DNA from 2 places in the Actinokineospora baliensis genome. Region 1 is predicted to be linked to the other one. Evidence: riboswitches for the same ligand, from Rfam matches in the RefSeq annotation. Region 1 holds a riboswitch; the other holds the start of a gene.
The links. Region 1 has a riboswitch for glycine ahead of gcvT (glycine cleavage system aminomethyltransferase GcvT). Riboswitches for the same ligand answer to the same signal wherever they lie in the genome.
Positions count from the first base shown of each region.

Region 2: it holds a riboswitch for glycine, as region 1 does, so the genes downstream of both, gcvP (aminomethyl-transferring glycine dehydrogenase) here and gcvT (glycine cleavage system aminomethyltransferase GcvT) in region 1, are expected to answer to the same signal.

Region 1 is NZ_JAFBCK010000001.1:6,608,650-6,613,014, forward strand. It holds gene gcvH (glycine cleavage system protein GcvH) at 1-351, opposite strand, end outside; gene gcvT (glycine cleavage system aminomethyltransferase GcvT) at 372-1,472, opposite strand; glycine riboswitch at 1,678-1,772, opposite strand; glycine riboswitch at 1,773-1,865, opposite strand; gene JOD54_RS29210 (energy-coupling factor ABC transporter ATP-binding protein) at 1,897-2,685, opposite strand; gene cbiQ (cobalt ECF transporter T component CbiQ) at 2,625-3,302, opposite strand; gene JOD54_RS29220 (PDGLE domain-containing protein) at 3,374-3,721, opposite strand; gene JOD54_RS29225 (energy-coupling factor ABC transporter permease) at 3,718-4,365, opposite strand, start outside.
Region 2 is NZ_JAFBCK010000001.1:6,328,778-6,333,142, reverse strand. It holds gene JOD54_RS28135 (bifunctional nuclease family protein) at 1-161, shown strand, start outside; gene JOD54_RS28130 (MerR family transcriptional regulator) at 447-1,016, shown strand; gene JOD54_RS28125 (GNAT family N-acetyltransferase) at 1,013-1,798, opposite strand; glycine riboswitch at 1,899-2,000, shown strand; gene gcvP (aminomethyl-transferring glycine dehydrogenase) at 2,181-4,365, shown strand, end outside.

The sequences.
Region 1 (4,365 bases):
CGCGGCGGCGGTGAGCAGCTCCGGCTCGCCGTCGACGCGGAAGCGGAAGAGCCAGCCGTCGCCGAACGGGTCGGTGTTGACCAGCTCGGGGGTGTCCACGACCGCCTCGTTGATCTCCACGACCACCCCGTCGCCCGGGGCGAACAGGTCGGAGACGGACTTGGTCGACTCGATCTCCCCGCACGCCTCGCCGGTGGTCAGGGTGGCGCCCACCTCGGGCAGCTGCACGTACACCACGTCACCGAGGGCGTCGGCGGCGTACTTGGTGACGCCGACGGTGGCCGAGGCCGGATCGGCGAGGTCGACCCACTCGTGGTCGGTGGTGTAGCCGAGGTTCTCCGGGTTGCTCATGGGTTCTCGATCTCCTGGGTTCAGGCTTGACGCTGGTAGAAGGGCAGCTTGACGACCTCGACCGGCGCGCCGGTGCCGCGGATGTCCACGGTGAGCGCGGTACCCGGCTCGCTGACCGCGACCGGCACGTAGGCCATCGCGATCGGGTGGCCGAGCGTCGGCGAGAGCGCGCCGCTGGTGACCGTACCGACCTGGGCGCCGTCCCCGTCGAGCACGGCGTACCCGTGTCGGGGGGCGCGCTTGCCGGACCCGATCAGCCCCACCAGCACCTTGGTCTCGACGTCGGCGTCGCGGCGGCGCTCCAGCGCCTCCTTGCCGACGAACCCGCCGGGCTTGTCGAACTTCACGACCCGGCCGAGACCGGCGTCGAACGGGGTGAACGAGGCGCTGAGCTCGTTGCCGTAGAGCGGCATCCCGGCCTCCAGCCGCAGCGTGTCGCGGCAGGCGAGCCCGGCGGGCAGCAGGCCGTGCTCCTGGCCCACCTCGGTGAGCAGCCGCCACACCTCGGGGGCCTTGGCACCGTCCACATAGACCTCGAAGCCGTCCTCGCCGGTGTAGCCGGTGCGGGCGAGCAGGATGTCGATGCCCGCGATGGCCGACGGGACGCTGGCGTAGTAGGCGAGCGCGTCGAGGTCGGCGTCGGTCACCGAGCCGATGATCGCCGTCGAGGTGGGGCCCTGGACGGCGATCAGCGCCAGCGAGGCGGAGCGGTCGTCGACCTCGACGGCGAACCCGTCGGCGCGCTCGCGCAGCGCGGCGGCCACGGTCGCGGCGTTGGAGGCGTTGGCGACGACCATGTACTTGTCGGCGGCCAGCCGGTAGACGACCAGGTCGTCGAGGACACCGCCCTCGTCGTCGCAGATCATCGTGTAGCGGGCCTTGCCCGGCTTCACCGCCGAGAGCTTGCCGACCAGGGCGAAGTCCAGCGCCTGGGCCGCCTCGGGGCCGGTCAGCTCGATCTCGCCCATGTGGCTGAGGTCGAACAGGCCCGACGCGGTGCGGACCGCCTTGTGCTCAGCCAGCTCGCTGCCGTAGCGCAGGGGCATCGACCAGCCCGCGAAGTCGGTGAACGAGGCACTCAGGGCCTCATGCACCGCGTGCAGCGGGGAGGGTGTGCTCATGGAAGTCGGTTCTCCTTCGGCGCGCCGGGAACAGTGCTGTCCGCAGCGTGGCACGCCGGGCGCGCGTGGTGCAGCGCGACCGGTCGAGCTGTGGATGAGTGTGATGGTTGTGGACAACCCGTGGGCTGTTCGCTGTATTGGGTGCGGGGGACGAGGGTCATGGGAGCTCCTGGGCAGCGCGCCGGGTGGACGATCCCGGCGCTGGAACTCCCCCTCTGTCATGGCACCTGAGAGCTTCGCCGCGAACGCGGCTTGCACCGTGGGTGAGGCGCCGAGATCGCGCCTGCTTTCCAGAGTGGCCTGGTGGGAACGGTAGCTTTACCTGAGAGATTGACGGGGAGTTTGCTCCTTCGGTGCCTCGACCAAGGTCGAGGGCTCTCCCGGTCCCACTCGTGCGGCCCGATATGTGGTTGTGGTCGCGAGACTAGTCGAGGCGGAACCCGAAAGGAAGTTCGAGCCGGTGCTGGGCCAGCAGGGCGGCGTCGGCGAGCAGGTCGCGGGTGCGGCCGTCGGCCACGATCACACCGTCATCGATGAGCACCGCGCGCGGGCACAGCTGCGCGGCGTAGGGCAGGTCGTGGGTGACCATGAGCATCGTGCGGCCCAGGCTGAGCAGCACCTCGGCGAGTTCGCGGCGGGCCCGCGGTTCCAGGTTGGCCGAGGGTTCGTCGAGCACGAGGATGTCCGGGTCGCAGGCCAGCACGGTGGCCAGCGCCACCCGGCGGCGTTGCCCGCCGGACAGGTGCATGGGTGAGCGCTCGGCGTGCTCGGCCATGCCGACGTCGTCGAGGGCGCGCTTGACCCGGGCGTCGAGTTCGGCCCCGCGCAACCCGAAGTTCGCGGGGCCGAAAGCGACGTCTTCACCGACCGTGGGCATGAACAGCTGGTCGTCTGGATCCTGAAAGACGATGCCGACCCGGCGGCGGACCTCTTTCGCATTCTGTTTATTGACCGGCAGTCCGGCGACCTCGACCTTGCCCTGTCCGGTCAGCACGCCATTGAGGTGCAGCACCAAGGTGGTCTTGCCGGCGCCGTTGGGGCCCAGGACCGCGACCCTCTCCCCCGGCTCCACCCGGAGGTTCACGCCGAAGAGGGCTTGGTGGCCGTCGGGGTAGGCGTAGGCGAGGCGTTCGACCAAGAGCGCGGGCGGTGTCACAGGGCCATGCCTAGCACGACGGCGGCCAGAGCCGTCGGCATGAGTCCCACGAGCCATGCCGTGCGCCCAGCGGGCCGTCCCTGGTCGGGCATGGAGCCGTTCCAGCCGCGCGACACCATGGCGAGGTGCACGCGCTCCCCGCGCTCGTAACTACGGATGAACAAGGTGCCGATGCCGCGCGCTGTCGCCCCCACCTGCCACAGGAAGCGGGGATCGTGGCCCCGGCAGATGCGCGCGATCCGCATGCGACGGGCTTCGGCGGCGATGACGTCCAAGTAGCGCAACATAAGAGTGGCGATGGTGACGACCATCTTCGGTACCCGCAGCCGCTGCAGACCGACGATCAGCTCCCCCGGCATCGTGGTGGCAGCCAGCGTAAGAGAGATCAGAACGCCGAGGGTTCCCTTGACGAGGATGTTCCAGCCGGACAGTAGGCCGTGCTCGGACAGCGTTAGGCCCAACACGTAGACCGTAGGACCACCTGCGACGAACGGAAACACGAGCGCGAGAACCACGAAAGGCAACTCGATCAGTGCGCGCTTGGCCAGCCACCCGGGTGGGATCCGCGCGAACACCCAAACTCCGGCCAAGAGGGCCAAGTAGAGCCCGAACGCCCAGAATCTGTCCCTAGGAGTCGTGACGACACACAACGCCCCCGCAACCGCCGCGACCATCTTGACCTGCGGTGGAAGTCGGTGCACCGGTGAGTCACCAGGCCGGTACAGCGGGTGCGAGTGCCCCCCGCTCACTTGGTGGGGCGCCTGCGCAGCACCCAGAACAGCCCACCGGCGACAACAACGGTCAGCACGACGCCGATCACACCCGCCAGTCCGGTGGTGCCTTCACCACCGTCGACGGCGTAGTCAGCCAGCGGGCTCCCCGCGAGCTGGTGGTCCTTTGCGTTCTGCGCGATGCAGCTGCCCTGCAACTGCTCGCCCTCCGCGGTCTCCACGACCTCGCAGCCCTTGAGTGTGGCGTGGTCGAGCCCGTCCGGGTTCGAATCGGCCAGGTAGGACACAGCGCCCGCCAGGACGAGGGCCACGAGGAGGAACCCGAGCAGGAACGACAGGTTGCGGGTCTTCGTGCTCGTCATGCCGAGGTCCCTTCACGCACTTCCAGGGGGCGGCTGGTGCCGCGCAGCAGGTACACCAGGTCCGGCCGGACGGCGGCGACCGCGCCCACGGTGAGCGCGGTGATGACGCCCTCGCCGATGCCGATGAGGCAGTGCACGCCCACCACCGTCGCGGTGACCCCACCGAGGCTGAACGCCGGGTCTCCCCCGATGGCGAACTCGAGCACGAAGCCGAGCGAGGCGATCACGGTGTTCAGCAACGCCGCGACGAACGCGACGACGACCAGCCCGACCTTGCCGCTGGTGAACCGCTTGAGCAGGGTCGCGACCGCGAACCCGGCGGCCGTGCCGATCAGGGCCATGTTGGTGATGTTCGCGCCCAGCGCGGTCACCCCGCCGTCGGCGAACACCAGCGCCTGCACCACCAGCACGATCGACACGCACAGCGCCCCGACCCACGGTCCAACCAGGATCGCCGCCAGCGCACCGCCGAGCAGGTGCCCGGAGACCCCGGGCAGCACCGGGAAGTTCAGCATCTGCGTCGCGAAGACGAACGCGGCCACCAACCCGGCCAACGGCGCGGTCCGGTCGTCGAGGTCGTTGCGCGCCCGCGCCGCCGCGACCGCCAACCCGACCACGGCGACCCCGACGAACAACAGCGAGGT
Region 2 (4,365 bases), 280 kb from region 1:
TCGCGCTGGCGCTGCGCGTCGGGGTGCCGATCCACGCCGAGGACTCGGTGCTGCAGGAAGCCGGGTTGATCATCCCGGACGAGCAGGAGGACGAGGTGGAGAAGTTCCGCGAGTTCCTCGACTCGGTCTCGCCCGAGGACTTCCGCGGCGCCGACACCTGAGCCGCCGCACAACCTGCTCCTGATCCCCGACTTACCGCTGCCTGATTCCCCGGCGAAGACCCTCCCCACCAGCGACTCCCATCCCCTCCCCGCGCGTCGCGTTGACCTCCCCGCGCCCCCGTCTTACCGTCACAGACGAGCGAAACACTCCGGGCCGGGGCGCGAGCACCACCGCACCGACCACCGCCGGACCGGGTGTGCGCCGCTCGACCGAGGCGTTCCGCAGGGTGGAACGGGCGGTCTCGTTCGCCGGCCACATCGGTGGCCGGACGAGGGGAGGCAGGCGTGTTCGAGGAAGGTCCCGCTGGGGCTGACTCCGTCTTCGGCGGCGAGCAGGGCGAACTGTTCCCGGACGCCTCGCTGCCCGACGAGCTCGTCGGCTACCGCGGTCCCGCCGCGTGCCAGATCGCGGGCATCACCTACCGGCAGCTCGACTACTGGGCCCGCACCGGCCTGGTCGTGCCGACCGTGCGCAGCGCGCAGGGCTCGGGGTCGCAGCGGCTCTACTCGTTCAAGGACGTGCTCGTCCTCAAGGTCGTCAAGCGGCTGCTCGACACCGGTGTGTCCCTGCAGAACATCCGGGTCGCGGTCGACCACCTGCGCAGGCGCGGCGTGCGCGACCTGGCCAGGATCACCCTCTTCAGCGATGGCACCACGGTCTACGAGTGCACCTCGCCGGAGGAGGTCGTCGACCTGCTGCAGGGCGGCCAGGGCGTGTTCGGCATCGCCGTCAGCGGCGCCATCCGGGAGATCAGCGGCACCATCCACGAGTTCCCGGCCGAGCGCGCGGACGGCGTCGAGGTGCCGGTGGACGACGAGCTCACCCAGCGCAGGAAGGCCCGCAACGCGGGCTAGCCCCGGGGCACTGTGTACGGGGTTGTCAGCGCGATCGCGGTGAAGCCGACCCGCTCCAGGATGGGGCGGCTCGTCGGCAGCGCGTCCACCTGCAGGTAGCGCACCCCTCGCTGCTCAGCGCGGCGTGCCCGGTGGCTCACCAGCGCCCGGTAGATCCCGCGGCCGCGCCACGCCTCGACGGTCCCGCCGCCCCAGAGGCCCGCGAACTCGGTGCCCGGGTAGTAGTCCGTGCGGGCGGCGCTGACCGGTTCGTCACCCGCCACGGCGAGGACGACGTCCATGAGCCCCGCCGCCAGCCCGACGCGCATCCGCCTGCCGAGCCCGCTGTGGTCGCCGCCGAAGGCGAGGTCGTGCACCAGCACCGCGCGGTCGATGTCCGCGTCGTCGGCCACCTCGACCAGCCGCACCCCCGCAGGCGGTTCGAAGTGCGGTACCGCCGCGGCCTCGGCGACCATCACCGACTCGACCCCGTCCGCGACCAGCCCGGCCGCGGTCAGCCGGGCACCCAGGTCAGCGGGGGTGTCGTGGTGGTGCAGCTTCCACTCGGCGTGGCCCTCGACCGTGCGCAGCCACGCGACGGTGTCCGCGATCACCTGGTCGGCCGTCGCCTCGTCGAGTGAGGACCAGACGACGCCAGACCACCCGTCCGGCCCCACCCCGAGGTGCCTGGTCAGCTGGTCGGTGCGCTCGGCGGTGGCCGCGCCGCCTGAAGGGGGCAGGTCACGGCGCAGCTGCGCGTCGTAGGCCGCGCGAACGGCCGCGGTGTCCAAGGTGGAGCCCATACCGGGCAGTCGACCGGTAGCCGCACCCGGTCCGCAATCGAATTGCACCCTGCCGGACGAGAAACGCACCCTGGACGGGTTAGACTCGTCAACGCGTCGCTGAACCCGTGCGGGAGAGTCCGTCCGGTCCACCAGACCGGCACGGCGCCGAAGGAGCAAATCCTCCCCGGAACCTCTCAGGCAAACGGACCGTGCGGGTGAGACGCCTCTGGAAAGCGGGCGAGCCGGCACGACCGGGGAGCCCCGCCGAAGGTGCAAGTCGCGTCCCGGGCAGGGGCGCGGTGAAGCTCTCAGGCGCCTTCGGGCACGGACAGAGGGGGAGGGCCACACGGGCGGACCGCCCGTGCCAGGCCCGACCCCCCTGCACGCCCGAGGAGCCACTTTGACGACCGACCGGATCCCGCTCGCCGCGCTCGAGCACGGCACCCCGTTCGCCGACCGCCACGTCGGTCCCCGCCCCGCCGAGCTGTCCAGGATCCTCGACGTCGTCGGCGTGGGGTCGCTGGAGGAGCTCGCCGAGCACGCCGTGCCGGAGTCCATCCGCGAGGGCGACCTGGCCATTGACCTGCCCGCACCGGCCACCGAGGTGCAGGCGCTGGCCGAGCTGCGCGAGCTGGCCGCGAGCAACCGGACGCTGACCCAGATGATCGGCCTGGGCTACTACGGCACGCACACCCCGCCGGTGATCCGGCGCAACGTGCTGGAGAGCCCCGCCTGGTACACCGCCTACACCCCGTACCAGCCGGAGATCAGCCAGGGCCGCCTGGAGGCGCTGCTCAACTTCCAGACCATGGTCGCCGACCTGGCGGGCCTGCCCACCGCCAACGCCTCCATGCTCGACGAGTCCACCGCGGCCGCCGAGGCGATGACGCTGCTGCGCCGCGCGGGCCGCTCCAAGTCCAACCGGTTCGTCGTCGACGCCGACACCTTCCCGCAGACCATCGCGGTGATCGAGACCCGCGCCGAGCCGCTGGGCATCGAGGTCGTCGTGCACGACCTGGCCGAGGGCCTGCCGGTCGACGACTTCTTCGGCGTCCTGCTGTCCTACCCGGGCGCCTCCGGCTCGGTGCGCGACTTCGCCGAGCTCATCCGCACCGCGCACGGCCGCGACGCCAAGGTCGCCGTCACCGCCGACCTGCTCGCGCTGACCCTGCTGCAGGCGCCCGGCGAGATCGGTGCCGACGTCGTCGTGGGCACCACGCAGCGGTTCGGCGTGCCGATGGGCTTCGGCGGGCCGCACGCGGGCTACATGGCCGTCGGCAAGGGCCTCGAGCGCCAGCTGCCCGGCCGCCTGGTCGGGGTCAGCACCGACGCCGACGGGCAGCCCGCCTACCGGCTCGCGCTGCAGACCCGCGAGCAGCACATCCGCCGCGAGAAGGCGACCTCCAACATCTGCACCGCCCAGGTGCTGCTGGCCGTGGTCGCCTCGATGTACGGGGTCTACCACGGCCCCGACGGCCTGCGCGCCATCGCGACCCGCACCCACCGGCTGGCCGCGGTGCTGGCCGAGGGCCTGCGCCGCGGCGGCGTCGAGGTCGTCGAGACGGCGTTCTTCGACACCGTGTCCGCCCGCGTGCCCGGCCGCGCCGCCGAGATCGTCTCCGCCGCCAGGGGCCTGGGGGTCAACCTGCGCCTGGCCGACGCCGACACCGTCGGCATCGCCGCCGACGAGACCACCACCCGCGCGCACCTGGACCTGGTGTGGAAGGCGTTCGGGGTCAGCGCCGACGTCGACGCGCTCGACGCCGACACCCCGGACGCGCTGCCCGCCGACCTGGTCCGCACCAGCGAGTTCATGACCCACCTGGTGTTCTCCACGCACCGCTCCGAGACCGCGCTGCTGCGCTACCTGCGCGCCCTGTCGGACAAGGACGTCGCGCTCGACCGCAGCATGATCCCGCTGGGCTCGTGCACGATGAAGCTCAACGCGACCGCGGAGATGGAGCCGATCACCTGGCCCGCCTTCGCCGACCTGCACCCGTTCGCGCCGGTCGAGGACGCCAAGGGCATCCTGACCATCATCTCCGACCTGGAGGACTGGCTGGCGAAGCTGACCGGCTACGACGCGGTCAGCCTCCAGCCCAACGCGGGCAGCCAGGGCGAGTTCGCCGGTCTGCTGGCGATCCGCGCCTACCACCGGTCCCAGGGCCACGGTGAGCGCGACATCTGCCTGATCCCGTCCAGCGCGCACGGCACCAACGCCGCCAGCGCCGTCATGGCCGGTATGCGCGTGGTCGTCGTCGCCTGCGACGACAACGGCAACATCGACCTGGGTGACCTGCGCAAGAAGGTCGCCGAGCACAGCGCCGACCTCGCCGCGATCATGATCACCTACCCGTCCACGCACGGCGTGTACGAGGACACCGTGCGCGAGGTCTGCGGCCTGGTGCACGACGCGGGCGGTCAGGTCTACGTCGACGGCGCGAACCTCAACGCGCTCATCGGCCTGGCCCGCTACGGCAAGTTCGGCTCGGACGTCTCGCACCTCAACCTGCACAAGACGTTCTGCATCCCGCACGGCGGCGGCGGCCCCGGTGTCGGCCCGATCGGCGTGCGCGCGCACCTGG